4 regions of the Labrys sp. E2SS-1L genome follow, and region 2 is predicted to be linked to each of the others. Evidence: riboswitches for the same ligand, from Rfam matches in the RefSeq annotation. Region 2 holds a riboswitch; each other region holds the start of a gene.

Region 1 (8,154 bases), 1.0 Mb from region 2:
CAATGGCTTCTCATGGCGCCCTTGAACAGGCGGAAATTGAGCCAGATGGCGATCAGGATGATCGAACCGGTGACGATGGGTGTCAGGAAGGGCGACATATGCGCCAGCACCAGGCCGTTGGCGATCACCGCCACCGTCAGCGCCCCCAGCACCGTGCCGACAACGGTGCCGCGCCCGCCGAACAGGCTGGTGCCGCCCAGCACCACGGCGGCGATGACGTCGAGCTCGAAACCCTGGCCGGCATTGGAGGAGCCGGAGCCGAGGCGCGCCGCCAGGATGACGCCGGCGGCGGATGCCGCCATGCTGGAGAGGATGTAGACACACAGCACCACGAAGCGGGTGTTGATGCCGGCGCGCCTGACGGCCTCGGCATTGGCGCCGACGCCGGTGACATAGCGGCCGAAGGGCGTCCGGTTGAAGACGAGGAAGGCGATGACCAGCACCACCAGGGCGATCAGGGCCGGCACGGGCATGCCGAGGAACCAGGCCCGGCCGATCGCGGTGAAGGGACTCTGCGCCTCGACCGGGATCGAATAGCCTGCGGTGATCAGGAGTGCGAGGCCGCGGATCACCGACAGGCCGGCCAGCGTGACGATGAAGGCGGGGATGCGCTCATAGGCGATGAAGAAGCCCTGTATGGCGCCGATCACGCCGCCCATCGCCAGCATCAGCACGATGACGAGGGGCCAGGGAATGCCGGCCTGCAGGGAGGCCGCCGACAGGGTCGCGGCGAGCGCCAGAACCGAGCCGACCGAAAGGTCGATGCCGCCCGTGGTGATCACGAAGGTCATCGCGGCCGCCACGATCAGCAGCGGTGCCGACTGGCGCACGATGTTGAGGAGGTTGGGGGCGGTGAGGAAGGCCTCGGTCCAGATCGAGAAGACCAGGCAGACGAAAATGAAGAACAGCGCGATCGAGATGATGCTGCCGTTCGCCATCGCCTTGTCGCGCCAGCGGGCCTTGTGGACGCGCGGGCGATGGGCGGGCGTGGTGGATGAGGCCGTCATGCGCGAGCTCCGTTGTCCTTGGAGGCGTTGTCCTTGGGGGCTCCGGCGGAGCGGGCGTTGAATTTGCGGCCGACGATGAGGTTGACCACCTCCTCGATATTGGTGTCCTCGATCCGGCGCTCGGCGACGTTGCGGCCCTCATACATCACCTGGATGCGGTCGCAGACGAGGAAGAGGTCCTGCAGGCGGTGGGTGATCAGGATCACGCTGACGCCGCGGGCGCTGACGGTGCGGATCAGCTCGAGCACCGCCTCGACTTCGGCGACGGCCAAGGCGGCCGTAGGCTCGTCCATGATCAGCACGGAGGGGTTGAAGGAAGCCGCGCGACCGATGGCGATCGACTGGCGCTGGCCGCCGGAGAGGTTCTCGACCTTCAGCCTGGTATCGGCGATGACGATGCCGAGCTTGTCGAGCATGTCGCGGGCCTGCCCATGCATGCGGCGCTGATCGAGGAAGGGCACGCCGAGGATACGGTGCCGAGGCTCGCGGCCGAGGAAGAGATTGCCGGCAACGTCGACGCTGTCGCACAGCGAAAGGTCCTGATAGACCATCTCCACCCGCGCGGCGCGGGCATCGGCGGGGGAGGCGAAGGATTGTACCTTGCCGTCGATCTCGATCGTGCCGGAGTCGGGGATCACGGCGCCCGAGAGCACCTTGCTCAGGGTCGACTTGCCGGCACCGTTGTCGCCGACCAGTCCCAGCACCTCGCCGGGCCTGAGCATCAGCGATACGTCGTCCAGGGTCTGGATCGTGTTGTATCGCTTGGAGATACCGGTCATCTTGACGCGGTAGGGTTCGCCACTGTCCATCATGGTTCCGCCTGGCAATGAAAAGTCTGTCCCGAGGCTTCGGGAATGAGACTTCACAAATCTCGAAAGCTCGCGCTGCCCCTCACCTTACCTCTCCCCGTAAGAACGGGGCGAGGGGGCGCAAGCGTTGTGATCGATTCTTGAGCCCTGTCATCTCGCCCAACGGTTGGGCGAGATGAGATCTTTTCGGTATGAAATGCGCGATCGAAGTCCCCTCGCCCCGTTCTTACGGGGAGAGGTAAGGTGAGGGGCAGCGCGACCTTAATCAGGAAATCGCCGTCGGCCCGTTACTTGAACATGCCCCGGAACTTGTCGACGTTCTCCTTGGTGACGATCGTCACGGGAACGTTGATGATCGGCTCGATCTTCTCGCCCTTCTTGAGCTTGGTCAGGGCTTCCACCGCAGCCTTGCCTTCGCCGGCCGGGTCCTGCTGGATCACGCCGGTCACCCAGCCCTGGTCGATGCCTTCGATGGCCTGCTTGGTCAGGTCCCAGCCGAAGACCTTGACGCCGTCGGTGCGCCCCTGGCTGGTCACGGCGGAGACGGTGCCGAGCAGGGCGGGCTCGCCGGTGGCGTAGAGCGTGGTCATGTCGGGGTTGGCCGTCATCAGGTTCTCGGCGGCACTCAGCGCCACGTCCTGCACGTTCTGGCCGTCGACGGTGTCGAGGAAGGTGACCTTGAGGCCGCTGGCCGTCACCGCCTTCTTGAAGCCGTCCAGCCGCTGGTTCTGGATGTAGGAATTGAGGGCGCCGACCACGCCGATCTTGGCGGTGCCATTCAGCTTGGCCTTGACGTAGTCGGCATAGAACTTGCCGATGTCCTCGCCCGCCTTGAGATTGTCGACGCCGACGAAGGAGACATTGTCGCCGTCGGGAATCTGGGCATCGATGGCGATGACGGGGATGCCGGCCTTCTTGGCGGCGGTGATGGCGGGCTTCACGCCATTGACGTCGATGGCGATCAGGATGATGCCGTCGACCTTCTGGGTGATGTAGTTCTCGATCGCGTCGTTCTGGGCGCTTGGAACATTGTTGGCGTTGAAGATGACGAGCTTGGCGCCGGCCGCCTTGGCGGCGGCTTCAGCGCCTTCGTTGATCTGGTTGAAGAACAGGGCCTGCTGGTTGATGGTGACCAGGGCGAAAGTGTCGGCCGAAGCGGACACCGATCCGAGGGACAGCGCCAGGGCTGCCGCCGCCGCGCAGCCGGCGAGATATTTTGAAAGCCGCATTTCAATTCCCTTCATGGATGGCCCGTGCCGGGCTCATTCTCAGTTCTGACATCCGCATCATTCAAGAGACTTGAATTCATGTCAAGTTACTTGAATGGCGGTTTCGGGGATTCTTGAAACGCCGACGGCGTAAAGCCTCAGAAGGTGGCGGGCGTGTTGACCCAGAAGATGCTGGCGCGCTCGGTTCCGGTGTTGCGATACCAGTGCGGCAGTTCCGACTTGAACACGAAGGTATCGCCGGCGGAGAGCTTGAAGGTGCGCTCGCCGACCATCAGCTCCACGGTTCCGGCCAGCACATAGCCGACTTCCTCGCCCTGGTGCTGGATCGGCCCGGCGCTCTCGCCGCCGGCCTCGATATGGTGGATGTTGCACTGGAGAAGGTGGCCGGGCGAATAGGGAATCACCCGTTCCAGCGAAATGCCTTCGCCGCGCCGGAGCGGGTCCAGCGAGATCAGCGGGCGCGTGCCGGCGCGAAAGACGATGCCCTCTTCGCTATCCGATTCCTCGAACATCCAGCCGATATTGGTGCCGAGCACCTCGACGAGGCGATGCAGCATCGGCAGGGAAGGGGAAGCCTTGCCGTTCTCGATCTTGGACAACAGGCTTTCCGAGCAGTCCGCGGCCGTGGCCAGGGCCTTTAGCGTCAGCCCCCTTGTCTGCCGGGCCAGGCGAAGGCGGGTGCCGAGCCGCACGGGATTGGCCTGTTCCAGGGGATCGGGCTGATCGCCGGCGCGCCGTTTGAGATCGATTTTGTTCATTTCGCGATTGCCAGGATGCGTCATTGCCCGAAAGCCTAGCCGACGATTCTAGGCCACAAGCCTGCACCCTGTCCACTTCGCCGCTGGCAGCTCGGCATCGGCGCCCCAAACGGCTGGGCAGCCGGCACCTGCCATGCTACACCCGCAAGACCTTCGGTGCCCGCTTGCGGGAGAATCGGGAACGCGGTTTGAAGCCGCGACGTGCCCAACGCTGTAAGGGGGACTATCCGGGCAGGTTTCAGGCCACTCGTTCTGCGGGGAAGGCGTCCGGATGGGTGGATCCCGAGTCAGAAGACCGGCCGGAGGCGATAGATCGGCGTGCGCGGACGGCGCGGCGATTGCCATCGCAAGGGGAATGACGATGGACCCATCCAACGAGGCGCTCGCGCCCTCGGGGCCGTTTTCGCCGGCCGAACGTGAAGCCGTCTATCGCGCTATCTTCACCCGGCGGGACGTTCGCAGCCAGTTCAGCCCGCAGCCTGTGCCGGATGATGTCCTCGCCCGCATCCTCACGGCCGGGCATCACGCGCCCTCGGTCGGCTTCATGCAGCCCTGGAGTTTTCTCGTGCTGCGCTGCCCCGAAACCCGGCGCAAGGTGCAGGCTCTGTTCGAGGAAGCCAATGCCGAGGCCGTGGCAATGTTCCCGCCTGAAAAGCAGGCGCAATATCGCGCGCTGAAGCTGGAAGGCATCATCGATGCCCCGGTCAATCTGTGCATCACCTGCGATCCCGACCGCGCCGGCCCGGTGGTGCTTGGCCGCACCCATGACATGGCGATGGACCGCTATTCCACCGTCTGCGCGGTGCAGAATATCTGGCTGGCTGCACGGGCCGAGGGGGTCGGGGTCGGCTGGGTCAGTATCGTCGATCCGGCGCGCCTGCGTGAGGCGCTGGGCATTCCCGCGCGGGTGGTGCCGGTCGCCTATCTGTGCCTGGGCTATGTGCACGAAGCCTATGCCCGGCCCGAACTGGAGGTGAAGGGCTGGCGCCAGCGCCTGCCGCCGGAGGCTGTGCTGAGCTTCGACGGCTGGGACGGCCGGCAGCCCGGCCATCCCTTGCTCGCCGCCATGCGGGCCGCTATGGGAGATGCAGCTTCATAGAGCAAAGCACAAAATGCTTTGGGGTGGCCGGCGCAGATATGCGCCGTCCCGATCGGATGATACGGGCGATGGATTTCCTGCGTAAGAATGCGATCTGGATCATTGCTCTGCTGATCACCAGCCTGGTCCTGCTGGAGGGGCCGAGGGCGATCCTGATCGGAGCGTTCGTGGCCGCCGTCGTCGGCCTGTTCTGGCTGTTGCGCGGCAAGGCCCGCAAGCCGGCGGCAGCACGCCGGCTCGAGGCCGTCCCGAAGGTGGTTCCCCTCCCGCTCGACCGGGGTGCCGACACGGTCCGGCCTCAGGCGCTGGAGCGTGTCTCGCTCAAGGCCATCGATGATCCCAGGCTCGCTGCCGTCGTCCTGATGATCCAGCTCGTCCGCACCAATGGGTTGCTGACCCGGGCCGAACGGGACACCATCCTCGCCCTGATGAGCGACCCGCTCGGGATCGGCGACCGCGAGCGTATCTATGAGCAGGCCTTGCAATTGACGGATCGCGGCCGGGTGTTCACGCCGGTTGCCGAGGAATTGGTGCCGCTTTTCCGCGCCCGCCTGTCTTTGCCCGAGCGCCAGCAGCTCATCGACATGCTGACCGAGGTCGCCAATGCCTATGGTGAGGCCAGCGATTTGCAGCGCGAGGCGATCGTTCGCCTGAAGCGGCACCTGCTCGCGCCGGATGCCGCAGCCGGGCGCTCGCTCAATTGAAATAGAAGGCGTAGCTCGCGACGTCGCCGCCGAAGATGCGCGTGGCCTGTCCCCAGGCCTCGGCGTCCATCACCTTGCCATTGTCGAGGTAGGGCAGGGCCCCCGGGCCGGTGATCCACAGCACCAGGTCGAAATTGCCGGGCTGCTCGAACACCCTGGCGAGATTGATGCCCTTGGCAAAGCGCCAATGCGGCATCAAAAGCTTGCCGTCCAGCACCTCGTCGACCTGCCCGAGCAGCGCGAGCCACGAGTCGATGCGCTCCTGCGTCACTTCGAGGGAGGGGAGCACGCCGCTCTTCTGCCGTGGGCCGGGAAGCCATTCGTGGTCGTCGTCGGTTTCCTTGGCGATCAGTCCCCAGGTCTCACGATTGAGCTGGATCACCGTCTTGAAATGGCTGCGCACTTCCAGCCACATCGCCTTGTCGGCCACCGGCCAGTCTATGGTGTGCACCAGGCTGATCAGGTCGGCGATGGCATCGGTATCGCGCTTGCTGGTGCCGAACAGGGTCATGCCCAGTCCGTCGTCACCATCGACGCCATTGGCCTTGGCAAGGCCGCTGACGGCGCGCGGAAACAGGCTGCCGAAGCCGGCGTCCCAGCTGCGCGACATGTCGTGTGACAAGAGGGTCTTGGTCAGGGCCATCAGGAAGTTGCAATAGCCGCGCAGCCATTTGGCGTCGGCCGTGTCGAAGGCGACGATGAAGGGTTTGGGCTTGCCGGCATCGTCGAGGTCCGAGATCGCTGCGCCGATATGGTCGCGCTCGTCGATGATGCCGTCGCCGTTCCAGTCGAAGCGGGTGACGGAGAGATCGACCGTGAGCTTGGCCTCGATGTCGCCGACCTCTGCCAAGGTTTGGTCCGCCTTTTCGAGGTCGGCCACGAAGGTGGTGAGGATGCCGCGAAAATCCTGATAGGTGATGGGCTGCGGATCGGGATTGGTGCTGAAGACGGTACCTGACAGGCCGAGCAGGCGCATTGCCGGGATTTCGGTTGCAAAGCCATATTTGTAGAGGGCTTGCGACAGATGTTCGAGCGCCCGTGCCGTGCGTACCATGCCGAGGCCGAGCCTGGCGTCGGCATTGCCGCTGGCCTTGGTGGCGAGGGCCAGCATTTGCTCGTCCGCCTCGCTGATGCGGCCCTTGCCGAGATAGCTCTGGAACAGGGCCGAGGCCGCATTGTCGGCCCTGGCCGGCGCGAGAGAGACCGCCACCGTCAGCGCGGAGGCCATGGCCCATGTCAGCAGATAGCGCATCGTCATTCCCGTCGGGGCACGGCATACACCGGGAATCGGAGGGAGCCTGCCTGAAAGATCGTTGGATAGGGCATAGGCCGCGAACGCCGCAACGACTTTGCGGCGCCGGGGAAAGAGCTTCCTCAGTACAGGTCTCAGTCGAACACACCAGCCACGCTGCCGGTCAGGTCGACGCCATCCTTGAGCACCCGCAGGCGATAGGCGGCAATGGAATAGACCCCGATCAGCCACGCATACATCAGCGGCAGGACGAGCAGCATCATGATCAGGGCTGCGATGCCGCCACCGGGCCCGAATATCCGTGCCAGAACATTCACGACCAGGAGATAGGCGAACCAGATCACCCAGGTGAGGAGCATCATGCCGAACAGAGGCCAGCGATACCCCGCGCTGAGATAGCGGCTGCGGCCAAGCGCGCGGATCGGTCCGATATCCTCGTTGATGCAGATGACGAAGGAAAGCAGATAGGGAAAGACCAGATAGAGGGCGAAAATACCGGCGATCAGCATGGCGACGATGACGAAGCCGGGCGGGGCGCCAATGCCGAAGAAGACCAGTCCGAGCAAAGCGGCAACCAAATAGAGCGCGATATAGGCAAGCAAATAGATCAGCAGCAGGCCAAGGGCTGGCAAGAATCGTCTGGCACCGGCGATACAGGCCGCCAGCACGGGTTTGGCCGGATCGACGTGGCGATCATGGATCAGACGGATCAATGCACAATAAAAAGCGAGCGACAGGAAACAGGCCGCGAGGAGCAGGAGGTAGAATATTCCGATGCTTCTTGCGATAGCCGACTCGACAGCGAGCTGGTCACCATACAAGGCGGACCAGAAGAACGAGCCAAGCAAGCCGAAGAATATGGCGAAGACTGCCAGCTGCAGCAGGAGAGACCAGCCGTAGTTTCGCAGGCTGACGCCAAAGGCATCGGAGATGATCTGCCCGATGCCCAAGGGACTGCTTCCTGGATGTTCGGATGATGGCGAGGCGACTGACATGAGAGCTCCCCTTGCTCATGATCAACACAATCGGATCTTCGATCCGGCCGGCACGATTGAAAGGTCAAGGCTTCAACAGAAATGGCTGTCCTTTTCGGCAAGTAGAGTGCAATGACGCACGCTATCCTAGCGGCCTCGATTCAGAAACGGAGTCCCGTGCGTCACACCTGATACTGCGGGGAAAACCGATCTGTGTCGTCATGGCAAGACGCGCTCCAACGTTTGCGCCTGTCTGCTCCAACGCCTTGTTTGGCTGTGCCTTTGCGTTTCTCAGGGAATCCACCAGATCGCAAAACGCCTT
Region 2 (7,133 bases):
CTGGGCGCAGCGCCTGTTGGCGATGAAACGCATATATTGTTCGCACGACACCGCGTTGAGGCCGAGAAAGCCGCGCGGCATGGTATCCCGGCCATAGGCGGCTTCCAGCTCGGCGGCCTCGCGGATCATCCGCTGCAGATCGGCCTGGAAGGTCAGCGTCCACAGATGCGGGTTCTCATGTCTGATCTGGTTGATCACGTCGATGCCGAAATTGAGATGGATGCTCTCGTCGCGCAGGATGTACTGATACTGCTCGGCGATCCCCACCATCTTGTTGCGCCGGCCGAGCGAGAGGATCTGGGCAAAGCCGGTATAGAACCACATGCCCTCGAAGATCACATAGAAGGCGACGAGGTCGCGCAGGAAGGCCTGGTCGGCATCCGGCGTGCCGGTCTTGAAATCGGGATCGTCGAGATGCTGGGTGTGCTTGAGGGCCCAGGCGGCCTTGTCGGTGATCGAGGGAACCTCGCGATACATGTTGAAGAGTTCGCCCTCGTCGAGCCCGAGGCTCTCGACGATGTATTGGAAGGTATGGGTGTGCACGGCCTCCTCGAAAGCCTGGCGCAGCAGATATTGCCGGCATTCGGGATTGGTGAGGTGGCGGTAGATCGCCAGCACGATATTGTTGGCGACCAGGCTCTCGGAGGCGGCGAAGAAACCGAGATTGCGCTTGAGCATGCGCCGCTCGTCCTCGGTCAGGCCGTCACGCGACTTCCACAGCGCGATGTCGGCCTGCATCGAGACCTCGGTCGGCATCCAGTGATTGTTGCAGCCGGCGAGATATTTCTCCCAGGCCCATTTGTATTTGAGCGGCAGGAGCTGGTTCACGTCGGCGCGGGCATTGATCATGCGCTTCTCGTCGACCGTGACGCGGCCGCCCTTGCGGTCGATGGCGCCAAGGCCGGTTGCATCCGCCATGCTCTGCGGCAGGGGAAGCTGGCTTGCGGGCGAAACGGGTTCGGACCAGTCGAGCATCGTCATCGTTTTCTTCTCATCGGAGACATTGTCCGGAAGTAACTGAAGCGGCACCTTTGTCATGCCCGGGCTTGACCCGGGCATCCAGGAACCGCACTTCGTCGTCCGGAGGAGGGAACTGGATTGCCGGGTCAAGCCCGGCAATGACAAAGGTCGAGCCAATTCGAGGCACTTATTGGCGGACGAACTCTTGGAGCGCATTCCACCCTGTTCTCGGCTCACTGGCACGCCTCGCAATCGGGATCGTGGATGGAGCAGGCCTTGCCCCAGGCTTCCGATGCAGCCAGGTCCGGCTGAGCCTCGATCAGGATCGGCGCGGCCGCCTGCGGCACCGTGGCGGAGACGGCATTGAGCTTGCCGTCGGTGCCCTTCAGCGTCGATTTCTCGACATGGGTGGCCGAGCGCGAGCGCAGGTAATAGGTCGTCTTCAGACCACGCTTCCAGGCCAGGCGGTAGAGCGTGTCGAGCTTCTTGCCGGAGGGGTTGGCGATGTAGAGGTTGAGCGACTGGGCCTGGTCGATCCATTTCTGCCGGCGCGCCGCGGCTTCGATCAGCCAGGCCGTGTCGATCTCGAAAGCGGTGGCATAGAGAGCCTTCAGATCCTCGGGGATGCGATCGATCTGTCCGAGCGAGCCATCGAAATATTTGAGATCGGAAATCATGACCTCGTCCCACAGGCCGCGCGTCTTGAGATCGCGGACCAGGGCCGAGGTCACCACCGTGAAATCCCCCGACATGTTCGATTTGACGAAGAGGTTCTGATAGGCCGGCTCGATCGATTGCGAGACGCCGCAGATGTTGGAGATCGTCGCCGTCGGCGCGATCGCCATGGTGTTGGAATTGCGCATGCCGACCGTCTTCACGCGCTGGCGCAACATGTCCCAGGCCAGGGTCGAGCTCACGTCGAAGCTGGCGCCCTCGCGCGCCTCGGCGAGCAGGCCGACCGAGTCGATCGGCAGAATGCCTTGCGACCACAGCGATCCCTCGAAGCTGGGATAGCGACCACGCTCGGCCGCCAGGTCTGTCGAGGCCGAGATGGCGTGGAAGGATACGGCTTCCATGCTCTCGTCGGCGAAGCGCACGGCGTCGTCGGAGGCGTAGGGCAGGCGCAAGGTCTGCAGCGCATCCTGGAAGCCCATGATGCCCAAGCCGACGGGCCGGTGCCTGAGGTTGGAGCGCCGTGCCTCGGGAATGGTGTAGAAATTGATGTCGATGACGTTGTCGAGCATGCGCATCGCCGTCGTCACCGTCGCCCTGAGCTTGTCGAACATCAGGCCGCTGGCATCGACATGGGCAGCAAGGTTCACCGAGCCGAGATTGCACACGGCCACCTCGTCATGGGAGGTGTTCAGCGTGATCTCGGTGCACAGGTTCGAGGAGTGCACCACGCCGACGTGACGCTGGGGCGAGCGGATATTGCAGGGATCCTTGAAGGTGATCCAGGGATGCCCGGTCTCGAACAGCATGGTCAGCATCTTGCGCCATAGATCCTGGGCACGGACCTGCCTGGAGACCTTCAGCTCGCCGCGCGCGGCGCGTGCCTCATGCGCCTCATAGGCGGCCTTGAAGGCGGGGCCGTAGAGATCGTGCAGATCCGGCGTTTCGTCCGGTGAGAACAGGGTCCAGGGGCCATCCTGCTCCACACGTTCCATGAACAGATCCGGCACCCAGTTGGCGGTGTTCATGTCGTGGGTGCGGCGGCGGTCGTCACCCGTGTTCTTGCGCAGATCGAGGAATTCCTCGATGTCGACATGCCAGGTCTCCAGATAGGCGCAGACCGCGCCCTTGCGCTTGCCGCCCTGGTTGACGGCGATGGCGGTATCGTTGGCGACCTTGAGGAAGGGCACCACGCCCTGGCTTTCGCCATTGGTGCCTTTGATATGGGCGCCGAGCCCACGCACATTGCTCCAGTCATTGCCGAGGCCACCGGAATATTTGGCGAGCAGCGCGTTGTCCTTCACCGCCTTGAAGATGCCTTCGAGGTCGTCGGACACGGTGGTCAGGAAGCAGGAGGAGAGCTGGGCGCGCAGCGTTCCGGAATTGAACAGGGTGGGCGTCGAGGCCATGAAGTCGAAGGAGGACAGAAGATCGTAAAACTCGATGGCGCGGGCTTCCCGGTCGATTTCGCGTAGGGCCAGGCCCATGGCCACGCGCATGAAGAAGGCCTGTGGCAGCTCGAAACGCGTGCCGCGCACATGCAGGAAATAGCGGTCATAGAGCGTCTGCAGGCCGAGATAATCGAACTGCAAGTCGCGCTCGGGCTTGAGGGAGGCTGCAAGGCGAGCGAGGTCGAAGCGACCGAGTTCCGGATCGAGCAGTTCGTTGGCGATGCCGACGCGGATATAGTCGTGGAAATATTCGGCGTAGCGGCTCGCCATCTCGGCCTGCGTCGCCTGTTCGGGACGGCCCGCGACGAAGGTGAGGGCTTCGCGGCGCAGCTTGTCGTTGAGCAGCCGGGCGCTGACCTTGGCATAATCGGGTTCGGTCTCGATCAGGGTGCGGGCGGCGAGAATCGGCGCCAGCGCCAGTTCGTCCTGGCTGATGCCGTCATAGAGGTTGCGCTGCGTCTCGTTCAGCACCGTCTCGGCATCGGTGTCGGCAAGGCCCGCGCAGGCTTCGCGCACCAGGGCGGCGAGGCGCGCGTGGTCGAGCGGCAGCAGCGTGCCCTCCGCCGTCTTCATGCGCAAAGCAGGGGTAGTGCCGGCCTGTGCCTCCGCCTTGGCGGCGCGCTCCAGGGCTCGTTCCTGGGCGTGCTGTTCGCGATAGAGCACATAGGCGCGCGCCACCTTGTGGTGCTCGCCGCGCATCAAGGCGAGCTCCACCCGGTCCTGGATTTCCTCGATATGGAAGGTACGGCCCGTGTCGGCACGGCGGGTCAGGCCGGCGACGATCTGGGCGGTGAGGTCGGCGACGATGTCATGTACCCGGCGCGAGGCGGCGGCCGAATGGCCCTCGACGGCGAGAAAGGCCTTGGTCACGGCCACCGTGATCTTCGAGGCATCGAAAGGCGTGACGCTGCCATTGCGGCGAATGACCTGGTAGCCGGGCTCCGAGGCCGGCTTCGCCCTGTCGGCGCCGGCAACCGGAAAAGGCGTCTTTGTGGTCGTGGCAGTTTCGAGATCAAGAGACATTCGGCAAACCCCAATATGTTGGAGGCTTGGGCCGAGGAGCGCATTCCGCGCCGACGCAGGATGATGCGCCGCGAGCAAGGCGATCCGTCGGGGCACCCCGCCCGAGGAAACGATACGCATCCACAGGCAGGTCTCCTGGCTCGCGGGTCGTTGCGGACTGCCTGCCTTCCCGGGGAGGGCGGGGTAAACCCACCTCTCGGCCAGTGGCCAATCGACAGCCGCTCTCCGCTTACAGTTGCGGGGGCAGCCCCGGCTTTGCCCTAAGGCCTACCGGATTCCCTCTTAGCGCCGGAGGCGAATCCGGCGACCTGTGAATACCGTATCTAGTATGCTTTGCTGTCTATGTGTCAATAGATGGTGTGTATCGCCCTTTTGTTCAATGGGGACAGAGGATGCCGGGGCACAAAATTCATGCCCCGGCATACTTTTTCAGGCGGATGTCGCCGCCCGCGCCGGAGTGGTCGCCTCACGAAGTTGACGGGCGGCAACAACCATGTTGACGAGGGCGGGGCGGACTTCGTCCCAGCCACGGGTTTTCAGGCCGCAATCGGGGTTGACCCAGAGCTGGTCGCCGGCGATCCGCTCCTGCGCCCTGGCGAGAAGGTCGCGCATTTCAGCCACGGTGGGGCAGCGGGGCGAGTGGATGTCGTAGACGCCGGGCCCGATCTCGTTGGGGTAGCGATAGGCTCGGAACGCATCGAGCAGCTCCATTCTGGACCGGGCAGTCTCGATCGAGATCACGTCCGCGTCCAGGCCGCCAATGGCATGGATGATGTCGTTGAATTCCGAATAGCACATATGGGTATGGATCTGCGTGGCATCGTCGACCCCCGAGGCGGCGAGACGGAAACAGGCGACGGCCCAGGCGAGATAGGCCTCCTTTTCGGCGTGCCGGAGCGGCAGGCCTTCGCGAATGGCCGGCTCGTCGATCTGGATGATGCGGATACCGGCCCGTTCCAGATCACCGACCTCGTCGCGCAAGGCGAGGGCGATCTGCCGGCAGACCTGCTCGCGCTCGAGGTCGTCCCGCACGAAGGACCATTGCAGCATGGTGACCGGTCCGGTCAGCATGCCCTTGACCGGGCGCTTGGTCAGGGATTGCGCAAAGCGTGCCCATTCCACCGTCATGGCCTGAGGACGTGAGACATCGCCATAGATGATTGGCGGGCGCACGCAGCGCGAGCCATAGCTCTGGACCCAGCCATGCTTGGTGAAGGCGTAGCCGGCCAGTTGCTCGCCGAAATACTGCACCATGTCGTTGCGTTCGAATTCGCCATGCACCAGCACGTCGAGGCCGATCTTCTCCTGCCAGGCGATTGCCTGCCTGGTCTCCTCGCGCAGGAAGTCGTAATAATCGGCATCGCCGATCAGGCCCTTGGCATGGTCGGCGCGCGCTTTGCGCACGGCGCCGGTCTGCGGGAAGGAGCCGATGGTCGTGGTGGGGAAGGGCGGCAGACCGAGCCACTCCTGGGCCCGGCGACGCAGCGGATAGGGATGTTGCCGCTCGCCCATGGCCGGTGTGAGCTCGGCCATTCGGGCGGCGACGCCAGTATCGTGTATACGGGCGGATACGCGGCGGGCCGCAGCTGCTGCGTCCGATTGGGCGAGCTCATCAGCGACGGCCCGCCGCCCGTCGACCAGGGCTGTCGACAAGGTTTTCAGCTCGCCGATCTTCTGGACGGCGAAGGCCAGCCAGCTGCGGAGTTCGGGATCGAACGCGCTCTCGGCCTCGATATCGTAGGGAACGTGGAGCAGGGAACAGCTCGGGGCGAGGACGACGCGGTGGGTGCCGAGGGCCGCGACCTCCGGCTCGATGCGATCCAGCAGGGCGGTCAGGTCGCTCCGCCAGACATTGCGCCCGTCGATCACGCCCAGCGACAGCACCTTGTCCGCCGGTGCCCGTTCGACCGCCTGTCGCAACTGCGCGGGCGCCCTGACGAGATCGAGATGCAGGCCTGCGCTGGGCAGGCCGAGTGCCAGTTCGAGATTGTCGCCGAGGCCGCCGAAATAGGTCGCGACCATGATCTTCAGATCGGAGACGGCGCCGGTGAGAACGTCATAGGCGTGGCGCAGCGCCTTTCGCGTCCTTTCGTCGAGATCGAGTACCAGGCAGGGCTCGTCGAACTGCACCCAGTCCGCGCCCTCAGCGGCAAGCCTGCGCAGGATCTCGGCATAGACGGGCAGGAGCCCTGGCAAAAGGGCGAGAGGATCGAGATCCGTATCCTTGCTCTTGCCGAGCAGCAGATAGGTCACCGGCCCGATCAGCACGGGATGGGTATGGAAGCCGAGCGCTGCGGCCTCCCTGAATTCGTCGATGGGCTTGGCCGAGGCCAGTTCGAAGGCCTGGCCGCGACGGAATTCGGGGACCATGTAGTGATAGTTGGTGTCGAACCATTTGGTCATCTCGAGGGCGGGGACACCGCCGCCATGGCCGCCGTGGCTGCAGCCCGCATGGTCGCGATCGTCATGGCCGCGATCGTTACGGCCCTGGCTGCCGCGCGCCATGGCGAAATAGGTCGAAAGCGGAACGGGGCCGCCTTGCCAGCCATAGTGGCGGGGAATGACGCCGGCCGTCGCACTCATGTCGAGAACCTGGTCGTAGAGCGAAAAGTCGTTGGAGGGGATATGGGTGACGCCGAGGAGGCTCTGCCGGGCCCAGTTGCTGGCGCGCAGCTGGGCTGCCGTCGAGAGCAGGGCGGTTTCGTCCTGCTTTCCGGCCCAGAAGGCCTCCAGGGCCGTCTTGAGTTCGCGGCGTGGGCCGATGCGTGGCGTGCCGAGCGTCGAAATGGGAATGGACATGCGTGTCTCCGGCCGGTGACCTTTGCGGTCCCGGTTCGCGATGAAGGAATTGGTCGAGGCGGAGAGGCGGCGTGCGGTCAGGGCACGCCGCAACACATTCGTCGTCGGACAGCCGGATCGACGGCATCGTAACGCATGATGGCAGTTTGAAGCTTGAACATCGGCAGACCCCATGAGAACTGGGGGCAAAGGCCGTACGGGAGCGCCTGACGCGGCCAGGGACACCGG
Region 3 (8,154 bases), 2.7 Mb from region 2:
GATGGCGTCATCGACCACGATGCCCACCGCCAGGATCAGCCCGAACAGAGTGAGCATGTTGAGCGAGAAGCCGAGCCCTGCCATCACCGCGAAGGTGCCGATGATGGAGACGGGAATGGCAATGATCGGAATGATCGCCGCGCGCCAGGATTGCAGGAAGACGAAGACGACGATCACCACCAGCACGATCGCTTCGAAGAAGGTCTCGTAGACGGCCTCGATCGAGGCGGAGACGAATTCGGTGGGATTGTAGACGATGGAATATTTCAGCCCCGGCGGAAAGGCCTTGGCCAGATCGTCCATCTTGGCCTTGACGCGATCGGCGGTCGCAAGCGCATTGCTGCCCGGACGCTGCAGCACGGCGATGCCCACCGTCGGCTGACTGTCGAGATAGAGGTTGGAGCTGTATTGCTTGGCGCCGACCTCGACGCGGGCGACGTCCCTCAGCTTGAGCAGGCGGCCATCCGGCGTCGACTTGATGATGACGTTCCGGAACTGCTCGGCGTCCTGGAAACGGCCCTGGGTGGTGACCGTGATCTCGCTGGTGGTGTTGTTGGGTGAGGGTTGGGCGCCGAGCGTGCCGCCGGAGACCTGCACGTTCTGCTCGCGCAGGGCCTGGACGACCTCACCGGCCGTCAGATCGAAACTGGCCAGGCGGTTCGGATCGAGCCAGACGCGCAGCGAGGGCTCGCGCAGGCCGAAGGCGAAGGTCGAGCCGACACCGTCGACACGGGCCAGGATGTCGTTGACGTTGAGAATGGCATAGTCGGAGATGCCATAGTCGTTCAGCGAATTATCCGGCGAATAGAGCGTGACGATCAGGAGGAAGTCGGAAGACGATTTGTTGACCGTGATGCCCAGAGCCCGCACTTCGGCCGGCAGCCGCGGCTCGGCCGAGGAGACGCGGTTCTGCACCTGCACCTGGGCGATGTCGAGATCGGTGCCGGTGGCGAAGGTGACGGTGATCTGCAGCGAGCCGTCATTGGTGGCCTGGGACGTCTGGTAGATCATCCCTTCCACGCCGTTGATCGACTGCTCCAGCGGCGCCGCCACCGTCTCGGCGATGGTCTGCGCGTTGGCGCCGGGATAGGTGGCGTTGATCACCACCGTCGGCGGGGCGATCTGCGGGAACTGCGCGATCGGCAGGCCGACATAGGAGACCAGCCCGATCACCACCGTGACGATCGAGACGACGGCGGCAAAGATCGGGCGGTCGACGAAGAAATGGCCGAATTTCATGGACTGCGCTCCCGATCAGGTCTGGTCGGGAACGAGCGTCTCAGGCACGTCCAGCTTGGTGGGTTGCGGCACGACCTCGCCACCCGGCCGGGCACGCATCTGGCCGTTGATCAGCACCTGGTCCTCGGGCTTGAGGCCGGACTTGATCACGCGGAACGAGCCGAATTTCGGCCCCAGTTCCACCGGGCGGATATTGGCGATCTTGTCGGCGCCGACCACGATGACATAGCGCCCCTGCGAGGACTGGCCCACCGCCACATCCGGCACGACCAGCGCCTCATAGGGCTCGCCGATGGTGATGCGGATGCGCCCGAACAGGCCGGGGGTCAGGAAGCCGTCGGCATTGGCGACCTTGGCGCGGGCCGTCACGGTTCCGGTCTGGGCGTCGACCTGCGGCGCGAGATAGTCGAGCGTACCCTGATGGGACAGTTTTCTTTCGTCCGATAGGCCAATCTCGGCCTTCAACGCGGGCTCGGTACCGCCGGCATCGATCTTGCGCTTGGAGGCCCGCTGATAGGCAAGGTAGCTCGCCTCGTCGAGGTCGAAGTAGAAATAGATCGGATCGACGGCGACGATCGACACCAGCGGCGAAGTACTGTTGGCCACCACCAGATTGCCGCGCGAGACGAGCTGGCGGGTGATCCTGCCCGAGATCGGGGCGGTGATGGTGGCGTAGCTGAGGTCGAGCTTGGCCGTTGCCAGCGCCGCGCTGGCCGAATCGATCGAGGCCGCCGCTTCCTGATAGGCCTGGAGGTTGGCCTGATAGGCGGCGTCGGTGACGTTGCCGGTCTTCTTCAGGGCCTCGGCGCGCGCCAGATTGGCCTTGGTGAGGTCGATTCGGGTCTGCGTGATCTTCACTTGGGCAGCCGCCTGGTCGACCGCGGCCTGGAACGGACGCGGATCGATCGCAAACAGCACGTCGCCTTCCTTGACGAGGGAACCTTCCACGAAGCTCGACTTGTCGAGATAGCCGGTGACGCGCGAAGTGATGTTCACCTGCGGCCAGGCCTGGAAACGGCCGGTGAACTCGACCGATTCGGTGATCTTGCGGCTGACCGGATTGGCTACCGTGACCGGCATGGCCGGCATTTGCTGGGCGAGCGCGGCACCCGTCCCCTCGAAGGCCGCCAATGCCAGCACGCCGGCGGCCAGCCGACCCATTCTGCGACGCAACCTCGACATGAACATCCTCGCAAGCAACGCGCCTCAGCCAAGCCGCCCGCATGGCTAATGGCCTTGTCGCGGGCACTGGAGCTGGCGTCTGGAAATTTTGCAGGATTTCCCAGCCTGCGCCGCCAGGGCAGGGTCGGAGATCCTGTTCAGCGCTCCACCGGCCGGAATCGCGGTCGAATCGCCGTGTGAGCCTTATAGTATGATAATTCTTAGCGCTTTGATCCAATCAAGATCGCCGCCCTGCAACCATGAGTTGGGACTTGATGCAAATCCGCAACAGGCCTGTCATTTCTCGCGCCTGCGCTTGACAGCCGCGTGGCTGCATTCCGGTCGGTGCGAACCGGACATGCTGGCCCTCCCCCCAAACGAGGCGAGGACCTCCCGCTGTCTTCTCAAACCAGTTGCGCCAGCGCCCGGCCGCACGAATATGCGGGGCGTCTTCCGCTCAGGGCGCCGTTCCCTCGCGCCCGATGCTCTCATAGCGGAAGCCGTGCCGCTTCATGTCTTCGAGCCGGTAGATGTTGCGCAGGTCCACGATCACCGGGTGCGTCAGCAGGTTCTTGACCCGCTCGAGGTCGAGCGCCCGGAACTCGTCCCATTCGGTGACGATCACCGCGACATCGGCACCGTCGAGGCAGTCATAGGCGCTGGAGCGATAGTCGACATCGCTCAGAACCTTGTGGGCCTCCTCCATTGCCTGGGGATCATAGGCACGGACCTTGGCTCCCTTGTCCTGCAAGGCGAGCACGATCGGGATCGAGGGGCTGTCGCGCATGTCGTCGGTGTTCGGCTTGAAGGCAAGGCCGAGCAGGGCCACCGTCTTGCCGGCGATATTGCCGTCGAGGGCCGCGATGACGCGGCGTGCCATCGCCGCCTTGCGGGCATCGTTGACCCCGACCACCGCCTCCACGATGCGCAGGGGCACGCCATGCTCCTGGCCGGTGCGCAGCAGTGCCAGCGTATCCTTGGGAAAGCACGAGCCGCCGAAGCCCGGCCCGGCATGCAGGAATTTGGAGCCGATGCGGTTGTCGAGGCCGATGCCGCGCGCCACCTCCTGCACGTTGGCACCGGCCTTCTCGCACAGGTCCGCGATTTCGTTGATGAAGGTGACCTTGGTCGCAAGGAAGGCGTTGGCGGCATATTTGATCAGTTCGGAGGTGCGCCGGGCCGTGAACAGCAGCGGCCCCTGGTTGAGATGGAGCGGGCGATAGACCTCGGCCATCACCTCCTTGGCCCGTTCGTCCTCGGTGCCGACCACGATGCGGTCGGGGCGCTTGAAATCCTCGATCGCCGCCCCTTCGCGCAGGAATTCGGGGTTCGACACCACGCGGACATCGGCGTCGGGCCGGACCTCGCGGATCAGCCGCTCGACCTCGTCCCCAGTGCCGACCGGCACGGTCGACTTGGTCACCACCACCGTGAAGCCCTCGACCGCCGCGGCGATCTCGCGTACCGCGCCATAGACATAGGACAGGTCCGCATGGCCGTCGCCACGGCGCGAGGGCGTGCCGACGGCCAGGAACACCACGGCTGCATCGCGCACGGCGGGGGCGAGCTCGGTGGTGAAGGACAGGCGCTTCTCGCGCACATTGCGCGCCACCAGATCCTCCAGGCCCGGCTCGTAGATCGGCATGCGGCCGGCCAGCAGGCCCTCGATCTTGGCCGGATCCTTGTCGACGCACGTGACGACATGGCCGAAATCGGCGAGGCACGCCCCCGTCACCAGGCCGACATAACCCGTACCGATCATTGCAACGCGCATGACATCAATCCTGTTTGGGCGACTAACCCGCCAGAGGCGTGTCTACAAAAGGCCCGGCGACATGCCAATGACGAAAAAGGAAAAGCAGCTCTGCTGGAAGGCCCAGCCGGAGCGCCTCTATGTCTCCAGCCGCAGCGACCAGCCGCGGGCAGAAGGCCTGAGATCGGCACTCGCCAGCGGAGCGGCCTCGATGCGCCAGAAGGAACGAGGCTCGCTGCCGAGGACATGAATGATCGCCGCGCGCAACACCGAGGCATGGGTGACGGCCAGCGTGAAGCCCTCGAACCGCCCGCCATCGAGCCAGGCGCCGACCCGCGCGATCAGGGCCGCAATGCTCTCTCCGCCATGCGGGCAGGCCTGCGGATCGGTCAGCCACGCTCCAAGCGCTTCGGGCTCGGCGGCGGCCACCGCCTCCAGGCCGAGCCCCGCCCAGCGGCCATGGTCGCATTCGCGCAGTGCCCCGTCGATCTCGGGTTCGAAGCCGAGGGTCTGCGCCGTCTGGCGGGCCCTGAGCGCCGGACTGCTCAGGATGCGGGTCGCCTTGGCAAAACGCCCCTGCAGGTCCCGGGCCGCCTGTGCCCCCCTTGCGTCGAGCGCCTCGTCGAGCGGAAACCCCGCCGCACGCAGTGTGGGCGTCGCGCCATGGCACAGCAGGGTCAGGCGTGGCGTCATGAAGGCATTTCCCCAAGATAAAGTCGCTTCCGGAATATTGACATATCCGTGACTTGGGCTCTTATGGAAGAGCTTTGCCAAGGGTGGGAAGCCGGTGGAATTCCGGCACGGTCGCGCCACTGTGAACGGCGGCGCTGCGGCGTCAATCCGGAAGTCAGACCTCTTCCAAGGCAGCATGACTCGTAACGGGACGCGTAATCCCAAGGAGCTTTTCATGACCACCGCAACTCTGGCACCCGTCGCCCAGCAGCCGATCGCCATCCCGGTCCGCGAGATCCTGCCCTGGGCGCTCTTCACCGTGCTCCTGGCCGTGCTCGCCATCTATTTCGTCGGCGCCGAACAGGGCGCGACCTCGCTGATTCCCGGCGTCTACATCCACGAATTCGTGCATGACGCTCGCCATCTGCTCGGCTTCCCCTGCCACTAGGGCGCTTGGACACACGACATGGTTAGATCGCTTTTGATCCGGGGGATGCTGATCGGCATCCTGGCCGGACTGTTTGCGTCTGGCTTCGCCTGGGTGTTCGGTGAACCCCAGGTCGACGCAGCCATCGCTTTCGAGGAAAGCCACGCATCCGAGCCGGCGCCCGCTCCGACAGCTGCGCCGGCTCCCGGCGCTGCGCAGACGACCGCAGCCCATGAACACGAGGAAGAGCCGGTCAGCCGGCCGGTCCAGGCCAGCTACGGGCTCGTCACAGGCATGGTCGCCTATGGCGCAGCGCTCGGCGGCATCTTCGCCCTGATCTTTGCCTTCGCGCAGGGCCGGATCGGCGGCCTCAGCCCGCGCGCAACCGCCGGATTGATCGCCGTCATCGGCTTCGCCGCCATCATGGTGGTGCCGCAGATCAAATATCCCGCCAATCCACCGGCCGTCGGCAATCCCGACACGATCGGCCTGCGCACCGCCTTCTATTTCGGCTTGATCCTGCTGTCCCTCGTGACGATGGCGGCGGCGCTGGGCACCGCGAACCGGCTCGCCGCCAGCCTCGGCCGCTGGAACGCCAACCTCGTGGGGGTGGCAGCCTATCTGGCGGTGATGGTGGTGGCCATGCATATCCTGCCGACGGTCAACGACATCCCGGCTGATTTTTCGGCCACGGTGTTGTGGAAGTTCCGTATCGCCTCACTCGGCATCCATGCCGTGCTGTGGGCAACGCTGGGGATCGCCTTCGGCATTGCAGCACAGAAACTGCTGCAGGCCCCCGCTCGCCGCTGAAAAGGGGCCGGCCAACCGCGTCAAACGTCGCATTTTTACAACACTGGCCCGATTTCAGGCCGGTTTTCAAAATTTATTTCATTTCGCACTTGCGAAATGAACCGATGAGGATCACTTTAGGGACGTGGCGGATGCGCCTTTGCGCTCCCCCACTGCCCTCCTTGGGCGTTTCCTCCCTAAGACTTGGGCCGCCATTTGGGCGGCCTCTTTCTTTTTCGGGTCAGCGGACCCCATATTTCAAATTCTGCAGCGGCATTTCGCCTCGATTAACCCCAGGGCAAAGCGTGCTCAGCTATGAACGCTTGGTTGCTCTCGCTTTCTGGTTCCAAGCCATTCCCATGGATTGGCTGAAGCGTTTTTGCGATTTGATGTGCTTCGTTCAAGTTACAAAACGCTCTTGCGTCCAAGCTCGCGCTTGCCCATTTGTGTTCACCCTCGCATAGTGTGTCATTATGGATCTGGACTCGCCCTTGTTTGATCGCATCCGGGTGCGCCCAAGGGCCGAAGAGGTCCAGCCGGCGAGCGTACGGCTATGCGAACATGCCGGTTGTCGGAACGCCGGCGAATTTCGCGCGCCCAAGGGGCGCAACCGCGAGGGCCAGTTCTGGCATTTCTGCCTGGAACATGTGCGCGACTACAACAAGACCTACAATTATTTCGCCGGCCTGCCGGACGACTCGGTGAGCGCCTATCAGCGCGATGCCGCCACCGGCCATCGCCCGACCTGGACGATGGGGGTCAATCCCTGGGCCAAGAAGCGCGGCGAAGGGCCGCAACCCGGCCCCGAGATCCATGACGGCTTCGGTTTCTTCGACGAGGATCACGGCTTCCGCCGCCCGCAAGGGACGCCCGAACCCGAGAGACGGCGGCTGAAATTGCTGGAGCGCAAGGCCCTCGACGCGCTCGATCTGCCGGAAACGGCCAGCGGCCCGGAAATCAAGGCGCGCTACAAGACGCTGGTCAAACGTCTCCATCCCGATGCCAATGGCGGGGATCGATCCAGCGAAGATAAATTGCGCGGGATCATCCAGGCCTATAATACGCTGCGTAGCGCCGGGCTCTGCTGAGCGCCCGCAACACCGGCGAGGCTTCCGGGCTTGGAGCGTGTCCAATCCGGGAAATCTCCGCCAGATCGTCGAGACGACGTCGAGCGTCCCATGCCCCGCCTGGCGAGACAGGGAAATTCGGCCAAGGCGTTTTGTGATTTGAATGACCAGCTTCAAGTCGCAAAGACGCGTCGAACCAGGGAGTTGGAGTAAAAGTGCGCTTTTACTCCAGGGCCGGCATCGTCCGGCCCGCTGGAACTGATTGTCGGCTGCGCCGCCCTGGCGCCAGCCAAGGAAGGCATAATGACTGACGCAACGACACCGGCCAATCTGCCGGACATCATGGTTTCGGCCAAAAAGCTGTTTGGTTTCGATACGGATCTCGAAGTACCGGCCTATTCCCAGTCCTCCGACCACGTCCCGGACCTCGATCCCGATTATCTTTTCGACAAGCCGACGACCCTGGCGATCCTGGCGGGCTTCGCCCACAATCGCCGCGTAATGGTCACGGGCTATCACGGCACGGGCAAATCGACGCATATCGAGCAGGTCGCCGCCCGCCTCAACTGGCCCTGCGTGCGCATCAATCTCGACAGCCACGTCTCGCGTATCGACCTCGTCGGCAAGGACGCCATCGTCCTCAAGGACGGCAAGCAGGTCACCGAGTTCCGCGACGGCATGCTGCCCTGGGCCCTGCAGAACAACATCGCTTTGGTGTTCGACGAATATGACGCCGGCCGGCCCGACGTGATGTTCGTGATCCAGCGCGTGCTGGAAATCTCAGGCAAGCTGACCTTGCTCGACCAGAAGCGCGTGATCCGCCCCCACCCGGCCTTCCGCCTGTTCGCCACCACCAACACGGTGGGCCTGGGCGACACTTCCGGCCTCTATCACGGCACCCAGCAGATCAACCAGGGCCAGATGGACCGCTGGTCGATCGTGACCACGCTGAACTATCTGCCGCATGACAAGGAAGTCGACATCGTGCTGGCCAAGGCCAAGCACTATCAGAAGAGCCCGAACGGCCGCGACATCGTCAACAAGAT
Region 4 (8,154 bases), 1.2 Mb from region 2:
CCGCGATCGGGCTGCACCGCCACGGCGACATGGCCGCAGAGATGTCCCGCGAAATGGAAGGCGCCCTCGCTGCAGAGGGGATCGGCCGAGGGATCGCCCCATTGGGCCGCGAGCCTGTCGCGGAGGGCAGCGGGAAGGGCGCCGAGCCAGGCGGAGTAGGCTGAGAGCGGGAGGGAAAGCTCTTTACCCTCCCCTCGATGGGGAGGGTCGGACCGCAGGTCCGGGGTAGGGTGGGAATCACCACGGTCGAGGCAGTCACCCCACCCCGACGCTACGCGTCGACCCTCCCCATCGAGGGGAGGGTATGACTGGGCAACCAGCTCCAGCAGATCGGCGCCGTTCTCCGGCAGGTCACCCACCGCATAGCCTTCGTCCCGAAGCCGCTCCAGGATCGCCAGGGCCGAGGCGGGTGCATCGAGGCCGACGGCATGCGCGAGACGGCCATCCGCGCCCGGATAGTTCGAGAGGATCAGGCCGAGCCTGCGCTCCGCCCGCGCCTTCGTGGCAAGCTTCGCCCAAGCGACGGCCTTGGCAGCCACGGCGGCGATGCGCTCGTCATGCGGGGCATGGGCGAGACGGGTAAAGGTGCCCTCCTCGCGTTCGGCCTTGAAGGAGATCACGCCGGCCGAAAGACGGCCGTCGAGTTCGGGCAGTGCGACATGCATGGCAAGGTCGCTGGCCGACAGCCCGCGGGTCGAGGCCTCCCAGGCCTCCTGCGCCGAGGAAGAGGTGATCACCTGCAGGACCGGACAACCGGCCACGTCGAGCGGCGAGGCACCGTCGTCGTCCAGGGCAGAAAAGGCGGTGGCGTTGAGGATCACCGCCGGCTTGAGTTCCCTAAGCTGTCGGCGCACCCACTGCGCCGTCTCCCCGTCCTTGAGCGAACCGACATAAAGCGCCGTGGCGGCGAGACCCTCGGCATCGAGCGCCCGCACCAGGGCTTCGATGGGGGCAGTGTCAGCGGAGAGCAGGATGGAGCGGTAGAAGAGGATGGCGGCCTTCCCTGGGACCGCAGGCGTCTCGCCTGCCCTTTGCCCCTCCGGCAAGCGCGGTGTTTCCGAGAGCAGGCGAGACGCCTGCGGTCCCAGAAAGATCCCGTATTTCGGCACGGCCACTGGCGCTTCCGGTTCGCCGAAATCGAGGCCGCCCAGCCTGGCGGCATAGAGCAGCGAGGCCTGGGCATTCCGGGGGCCGCCTTCACGCCAGTATTGGGCGAGCCGATCCAGCGCCTCCTGCGGCACGGTGGAGAGCTGAGACAGGCGCCCGTCGGGCCTGTCGTCACCGGGAATGAGGGCGAGCGCGATGCCATGGGTGCGCGCCGCCGCCGCCAGTTCCTCCACGCCATAGCGCCAATAATCGAGGCCACCGAGCAGGCGTACCACGATCGCCTTGGCATGGCGGGCCGTCTGATCGATGTAGAGGTCAACGGACATCGGATGGCGCAGCTTCTGCAGCGGCGCCAGGCGCAAATCGTCGAGGCCGGAAGCGGCTGCCAGGGCAAGGTCGCTGTCGGTCAGCGAGGCAAACACGATCGCGCCGGGTGCCTGACCCAGATCGATGGCGGCCTCGCTGGCATCGAGCGAACGCGTATCGGCCGGCAGCAGATGCATCAGCCCTCCAGCGTCTTGCGGATGCCGGCCTGGTCGATGCCCTTCTCGCCGATGATGACGAGGCGGCTCGAACGGGTTTCCTCCGGCGCCCAGGCGCGGTCGAAATGCTGCGAGAAACGGGCGCCGACGCCCTGGACCAGCATGCGCATCGGCTTGCCATCGACGGCGACGAAACCCTTGATGCGCAGGATATCGTGTTCCTCGGCCGCCGCCTTCAGCTTACGCACCAGGGCGTCGGCGTCGAGGATGGCCGGCAGGTCGACGATGAAGGTGTCGAAATCGTCATGGTCGTGCTCGGCTTCGTGATCGTGGTGGGAGGGACGCGCCTCCAGATCGTTCTCGGCCGCTGCCCCGAGCCCGAGCAGCACGGCGGCATCGATGCGGCCCTCGGAGGTGCGCACCACCTTGACGGCGCGCGGCACGGTCTTCTCGATATCCTTCTCCACGCTGTCGGCCTCGCCGGCTGAGAGGAGATCAGCCTTGTTGAGCACGACGAGGTCGGCGCAGAGGAGCTGGTCCTCATAGACCTCCTCGAGCGGATTGTCGTGATCGAGGGAAGCGTCGCCCTCGGCCTGGCGCTTGAGCTCTTCCGGATCATCGGCGAAGCGGCCGGCTGCGACCGCGGCACCGTCGACCACGGCGATGACGCCGTCGACGGTGACGCGCGAGCGGATCGCCGGCCAGTTGAAGGCCTTGACCAGCGGCTTGGGCAGAGCGAGGCCGGAGGTCTCGATCACGATGTGCTCGGGTGCGTTCGGACGCGCCAGCAGCGTCTCCAGAGCTGGCACGAAATCGTCGGCCACCGTGCAGCAGATGCAGCCATTGGCGAGTTCGACGATGGCGTCTTCCGGGCAGCTCTCGATGCCGCAGGACTTCAGGATGTCGCCATCGACGCCGACATCGCCGAATTCATTGACGATCAGCGCCAGCCTGCGGCCATTGGCGGTGGCGAGCAGGTTGCGGATCAGCGTCGTCTTGCCAGCCCCGAGAAAGCCGGTGACGATGGTGCAGGGAACCTTGGTGTGCGCGTTCATTCGGCGGCGTCCTTGAGAGTTGATAGGGGTGGGATGCGCGCGATCATGCTGCGCTTGAAGACTTCGGGACGGCCGCGCCAGGGCATCAGGCCGTCGCTGGAATTGGCCAGCAGCCCGATGCCGGTGAGAATGTCGGGGCCGCTCTCGGCGGTGAGGTCGCCGAAGACATAGGTCCAGGTACCGGGCGCCGACAGCGCCACCGTGCAGGAGCGCTTGCAATTGCCCAGGCACTCGACAGGTTGCAGCTCGACGCTTTCAGGTAGCATGCCGGCGAGCGCATCGCGCAACCGGGCGCCCTGGCGCGGCGCCTCGGGGTCATCGCCCTCGCGCCTGCAGGTCACGCAGACGAGCAGCCGGACTGGAAGAGGTGTTTCTGGCATCGGCCCTGTTCATCGCCGCCGGAGCGGATGGAGGGCGCGGGACCGACGGCAGGGCCGGCGATCGTCCGGGTAGACGGAACCGGCCTCCGAGGCGCCCCGCCCGGACCGGTGACAGCAGTGCGACCGGCAGGTCTCCTGGCTCGCAGCTCATCGCCTCCCGCCGCCTTCCCGGTCACCCAGTGGCCTCAAGGCGGGACGCTCGCCGCTTACAGTTGCGGGGGCAGCCGCGGCTTTGGCATCCAAGGCAGCCGTCGACCGGCCTCCTCTTATCCGCACCGCATTCCCTCTTCTCTCTTAACGAGAGACCGATCGTGGCTGACATAAGGGGTGCGCGGACAGGCTTGTCAATGTTCCCGCTTCCAAAGCACGCGCAAAATCCGGCATAAAGGGCAGCAACGTCGCCATATCAACGAGATTGCCATGCCCGAAGAGAAGCCGCCGGCACCGCCGCCCGAGCCGCAAAAGATCGACGTCATCTTCCGCGGCGGTTCGGTGACGGCTATCGGCGTCGTGCTCGCCTTCTCGCTCGGCTTCCTCAACAACTGGGCCTCGCAGCCGGGAACCTGGATCCCGGAAGACCTGGCGGCCGTCTTTCTCATCGGGGGCGGCATCGTCTTCCAGGTCTGGGCGCTGGCGGGCATGCTCTCGCCCACTTCACTGGAGGGACCAGTCTATCGCCGCATCGTGCGCACCTTCATGATCGGCCTTATCCTCGTCTCGGTCGGTGTCCTTGTCGCCATCGCCGGCGACGCGCTCGGCTACAGCCGGATCTGGTTCAAGCAATAGTCGGGCCTTCCGAACGGGCGGCGACGTTTCTCGATCGTTTCCAGACTGCACAAACTCTCACGTCTGCGTTACCCGTCACCCCGGCGCCATGATTGCCGCCACAATTTGGCCTTCCCGCAATCGCCCACCAGAAGGCCGACGCCGATGGGCCCGGTTCTTCTGCCCGGCATCTGCCGCTGGAAGGCCTGCCCATGGTTGCCATCACCGTCAATTCGACCACCCACCAGCTCGACATCGAGCCCGAGACCCCTTTGCTCTGGGTCCTGCGCGATGAACTCGGCCTCACCGGCACCAAGTTCGGCTGCGGCATCGCCCAATGCGGCGCCTGCACCGTCCATGTGAACGGCGCCGCCATCCGTTCCTGCCAGACCCAGATCGGCGACGTCGACGGCGCCACCATCACCACGATCGAGGGCCTGTCGGCGGACGGCAAGCATCCGGTGCAGCAGGCCTGGCTGGCTGAGGACGTGCCGCAATGCGGCTATTGCCAGTCGGGCCAGATCATGGCCGCCGTTGCCTTCCTGAAGGACACGCCAGCGCCCACCGACGCGGATATCGACAACGGCATCACCAATATCTGCCGCTGCGGCGCCTATCCGCGCATCCGCGCCGCCATCCATCGCGCCGCAGAGCTGATGAAGGGATGAGGCCATGAATGCGATCGACCGCACCTCCGCCGCGCTGAGCCGGCGCAGCTTTCTCGCCATCGGCCTCTCGGCCGCCGGCGGCCTGATGATTGGCGGGTTCATCCCCAATGCCGCCGAGGCCCTTGATATTGCCGACGAGCCCTGGGCCGGCACAGCCACTGACGGCGAGATCAACGCCTGGATCCTGATCGAGCCCGACGACACCGTGATCATCCGCGTGGCGCAATCGGAAATGGGCGAAGGCATCTTCACGGCCCTGCCGATGATCGTCGCCGAGGAGCTCGGCTGCGACTGGGCCAGGGTGAAGCCCGAATACGCCTCGGCCAGCCGGAACCTGCGCGAGAACACCGTCTACAAGCGCATGGGCACCGGCGGTTCCGGCGCCGTGCGCCGCTCGCGCGAATTCCTGCAGGCGGCCGGCGCCAATGCCCGCGAAAGGCTGGTGCAGGCAGCTGCCACGCGCTGGCAGGTGCCGGCCGAAAGCTGCAGTGTCGATGCCGGCAAGGTGCTGCACCGGGCCAGCAATCGCAGCCTGCGCTTCGGCGAGCTTGCCGGCGAGGCCGCCAAGGTCACGCTGGCCAAGGAGCCAGCGATCAAGACGCCCGAGCAGTTCACGCTGATCGGCAAGCCGTTGGCGCGCCTGGATACGCCGCCCAAGCTGACGGGAGCGGCAAAATTCGGCATCGATATCCGCCTGCCGGACATGGTCTATGCCGCCGTGGTGACCTGCCCCGTCTTCGGCGGCCGCGTGAAATCCCATGACGAGGCCGCCATCAAGGGCCGCCGCGGCATCCTGGCCGTGGTGCCGATCGAAGGCGGCCTCGCCGTGGTGGCCGACCGGTTCTGGCGCGCCAAGGAAGCGGCGCTCGCCTTACCGGTGATCTGGGAGGAGGGTCCGGCTGCCGAAACGGACAGCAAGCGCTTCGACGCCGACTATGTCGCCGCGCTCGACGGCCCCGCTGTCACGGCGCACAAGGAAGGCGACGTCGACACCGCCCTCGCCCGCGGCAAGCGTGTCGACGCTCTCTACCAGGCGCCGCACCTGGCCCACGCCCCGATGGAACCGCTCAACTGCACCGCCCATGTCCATGACGGCAAGGTCGAGGTCTGGATGGGCACGCAGAACCCCGACATGGCGCTCCAGCTCGCCGCCAAGGCGGCGGGCGTCGCGCCCTCCGCGGTGGAAATCCACAATTGCTTCCTCGGCGGCGGCTTCGGCCGGCGCGCCGTCAACGACGAACTCGTGCAGGCCGTGACGGTGTCGAAGGCTGTCGGCAAGCCGGTCAAGCTGGTGTGGACGCGCGAGGAGGACATGCGCCACGACCGCTATCGCCCGCAGGCCGCCATCCGCTTCCAGGCCTCCCTCGGCGAGGACGGCCTACCGGCGGCGATCCATGTCCGCACGGCCGTCGGCTCCATCCAGCGCTCGCTCGGCTGGGGCAAGGTGGAGAACGGCGTCGAGCCCTCCGCCGTCGAGGGCCTCGCCAACATGCCCTACCGCTCCGGCGCGGCCCAGATCGACTGCATCCTCAAGAACACCCATGTGCCGGTGATGTTCTGGCGTTCGGTCGGCTCGTCACAGAATGCCTTCGCCCTGGAGAGCTTCATCGACGAAATGGCGGTGGCAGCCGGCCAGGATCCCTACCGCTTCAGGCGCCAGCTGCTCGAAGGCAAGCCTGACTTTCTCGCCGTGCTCGATACGCTGGCTGATAAGAGCGACTGGGGCAAGCCGCTGCCCAAGGGCCAGGGACGCGGCATCGCCATCCACGAATCCTTCGGCACCATCGTCGGCGAGGTGGTGGAACTCGCCGTCAGTCCCCAGGGTGAAGTGAAGGTGCAGCGCGTGGTGGCGGCCGTCGATTGCGGCCATGTCGTCAATCCGCTCACCGTGGAGATGCAGATCGAGAGCGCGGTCGTCTATGGCCTGTCGGCCGCCCTGTTTGGGGAGATCACCATCGAGAAGGGCGCGGTGGTGCAAGGCAATTTCGACGACTACCAGGTCGCCCGCCTCGCCGATACGCCTCCGATCGAGACCCATCTGGTGCTCAGCGGCGGCAAGAAATGGGGCGGCATCGGCGAGCCCGGTACGCCGCCGATCGCACCGGCGGTGTGCAATGCGATCTTCGCCGCCACCGGCAAGCGCATCCGCAGCCTGCCGGTCAAGAACACCGACCTGAAATGGGGACCGGTGTGAGTCTTCACCCTCCCCTCCAGGGAAGGGTGAAATCGCGTTACTTGCCTTCCTGCCCAAGACCCGGCAGGAAGGCGGCATGTCCTCTCCTCGACTCACCCTCGTCCTCGGCGGCGCGCGTTCCGGCAAGAGCCGGCATGCGGAGAGCCTGATTTCGACCCATCCCGCGCCCTGGACCTATATCGCCACCGCGCAAGCCTTCGACGACGAGATGCGCGAGCGCATCGGCGAGCACCAGGCCCGGCGCGACGCCAACTGGCATACGGTCGATGCGCCGCTCGCCCTGCCGGAAGCGCTTGCCGCTACACGGGGTCCGGTGCTGGTCGACTGCCTGACGCTCTGGCTCAGCAATCTCATGCTGGGCGGACATGACCTCAAATCCGCCTTTCTCCGGCTGCAGGAAGCCCTGGCGGCGGTCTCCGGCCCGGTGGTGATGGTTAGCAACGAGGTCGGCCTGTCCATCGTGCCGGACAACGCTCTCGGCCGGGCCTTTCGCGACGAGCAGGGCCGGCTCAATCAACGGATCGCCGCCCTCGCCGACCGGGTGATCTTCATGATGGCAGGCCTGCCTCTGGTGGTGAAGTGAGTGGATGCTGAAATGACCGACGATGCCGCACGCCACAAGGCGAAGATGGAAAAGCGCAAGGCCGTGCAGGACGCCGAGGTCGCTTCCAAGACCATCACCGAAAAGGGCCTGCTGATCGTCAACACCGGTCCCGGCAAGGGCAAGTCCACCGCGGCCTTCGGGCTGATCATGCGCGCGCTCGGCCATGGTTGGCGCATCGGCGTGGTGCAGTTCATCAAGGGCGCCTGGTCGACCGGCGAGCGCACGGCGCTGGAGCGCTTCGACGACCTGGTGACCTGGAAGAGCATGGGCGAGGGCTTCACCTGGGAGACCCAGGACCGCGAGCGCGACGTCGCCGCCGCCGGCCGGGCCTGGGACGCAGCCAAGGCGATGCTGGCGGATCCCGGCATCCGCCTCCTCGTGCTCGACGAGATCAACATCGCCCTGCGCTACGACTATCTCGACCTCGCCGAGGTGGTGGAGACCTTGAAGGCGCGCCGACCGGACCTGCATGTCGTCGTCACCGGCCGCAACGCCAAGCCCGAGATGATCGAGGCGGCCGACCTGGTGACCGAGATGACGCTGGTGAAGCATCATTTCGCCGCCGGCGTGAAGGCCCAGCAAGGCATCGAGTTCTAAGGCCCAGCAATCCTCATGATCCAGCAACATCCCGAGCGCTCGGCGCTGGTCGCCATCCTGTGCGTCGCTGGCGCCGCTCTGATCTTCGCCGTGCTGGCCGGCCTGGTCATGCGAGGCGGCACGGAAGCCTTCGATCGCGCCATCCTCCTGATGATGCGCGATCCCGCCGATCTCACCGATCCGCTCGGGCCGGGCTGGCTCGAGGAGATGATGCGAGACTTCACTGGTCTCGGCGGCGTCGGCGTGCTGACCCTGACAACGCTGGCCGTGGCAGGTTTTCTCGCTTTATCAGGATCGCCGCG

What was found. A riboswitch is a leader RNA that binds a small molecule or an ion and turns the genes downstream of it on or off. The one in region 2 is predicted to bind cobalamin.
Region 1: linked by a shared signal. The riboswitch ahead of bluB (5,6-dimethylbenzimidazole synthase) and the one ahead of ACIGJE_RS14270 (ribonucleoside-diphosphate reductase subunit alpha) in region 2 are both predicted to bind cobalamin.
Region 3: linked by a shared signal. The riboswitch ahead of ACIGJE_RS01745 (CbtB domain-containing protein) and the one ahead of ACIGJE_RS14270 (ribonucleoside-diphosphate reductase subunit alpha) in region 2 are both predicted to bind cobalamin.
Region 4: linked by a shared signal. The riboswitch ahead of ACIGJE_RS08490 (DUF1636 family protein) and the one ahead of ACIGJE_RS14270 (ribonucleoside-diphosphate reductase subunit alpha) in region 2 are both predicted to bind cobalamin.

The regions. Positions count from the first base shown of each region.
Region 1 is NZ_CP172712.1:2,095,430-2,103,583, forward strand. Features, by position in the region: gene ACIGJE_RS09700 (ABC transporter permease) at 1-1,007, opposite strand, end outside; gene ACIGJE_RS09705 (ATP-binding cassette domain-containing protein) at 1,004-1,819, opposite strand; gene ACIGJE_RS09710 (ABC transporter substrate-binding protein) at 2,104-3,045, opposite strand; gene ACIGJE_RS09715 (cupin domain-containing protein) at 3,183-3,803, opposite strand; cobalamin riboswitch at 3,941-4,121, shown strand; gene bluB (5,6-dimethylbenzimidazole synthase) at 4,165-4,902, shown strand; gene ACIGJE_RS09725 (TerB family tellurite resistance protein) at 4,971-5,606, shown strand; gene ACIGJE_RS09730 (hypothetical protein) at 5,599-6,858, opposite strand; gene ACIGJE_RS09735 (DUF975 family protein) at 6,993-7,808, opposite strand.
Region 2 is NZ_CP172712.1:3,091,920-3,099,052, forward strand. Features, by position in the region: gene ACIGJE_RS14265 (ribonucleotide-diphosphate reductase subunit beta) at 1-975, opposite strand, end outside; gene ACIGJE_RS14270 (ribonucleoside-diphosphate reductase subunit alpha) at 1,194-4,106, opposite strand; cobalamin riboswitch at 4,215-4,433, opposite strand; gene metE (5-methyltetrahydropteroyltriglutamate--homocysteine S-methyltransferase) at 4,536-6,905, opposite strand.
Region 3 is NZ_CP172712.1:385,249-393,402, forward strand. Features, by position in the region: gene ACIGJE_RS01725 (efflux RND transporter permease subunit) at 1-1,239, opposite strand, end outside; gene ACIGJE_RS01730 (efflux RND transporter periplasmic adaptor subunit) at 1,255-2,421, opposite strand; gene ACIGJE_RS01735 (UDP-glucose dehydrogenase family protein) at 2,858-4,174, opposite strand; gene ACIGJE_RS01740 (histidine phosphatase family protein) at 4,292-4,846, opposite strand; cobalamin riboswitch at 4,884-5,030, shown strand; gene ACIGJE_RS01745 (CbtB domain-containing protein) at 5,061-5,273, shown strand; gene ACIGJE_RS01750 (CbtA family protein) at 5,292-6,062, shown strand; gene ACIGJE_RS01755 (J domain-containing protein) at 6,533-7,129, shown strand; gene cobS (cobaltochelatase subunit CobS) at 7,412-8,154, shown strand, end outside.
Region 4 is NZ_CP172712.1:1,844,616-1,852,769, reverse strand. Features, by position in the region: gene cobN (cobaltochelatase subunit CobN) at 1-1,610, opposite strand, end outside; gene cobW (cobalamin biosynthesis protein CobW) at 1,610-2,644, opposite strand; gene ACIGJE_RS08490 (DUF1636 family protein) at 2,641-3,024, opposite strand; cobalamin riboswitch at 3,133-3,349, opposite strand; gene ACIGJE_RS08485 (hypothetical protein) at 3,445-3,810, shown strand; gene ACIGJE_RS08480 ((2Fe-2S)-binding protein) at 4,002-4,457, shown strand; gene ACIGJE_RS08475 (xanthine dehydrogenase family protein molybdopterin-binding subunit) at 4,462-6,651, shown strand; gene cobU (bifunctional adenosylcobinamide kinase/adenosylcobinamide-phosphate guanylyltransferase) at 6,728-7,234, shown strand; gene cobO (cob(I)yrinic acid a,c-diamide adenosyltransferase) at 7,247-7,852, shown strand; gene ACIGJE_RS08460 (phosphatase PAP2 family protein) at 7,868-8,154, shown strand, end outside.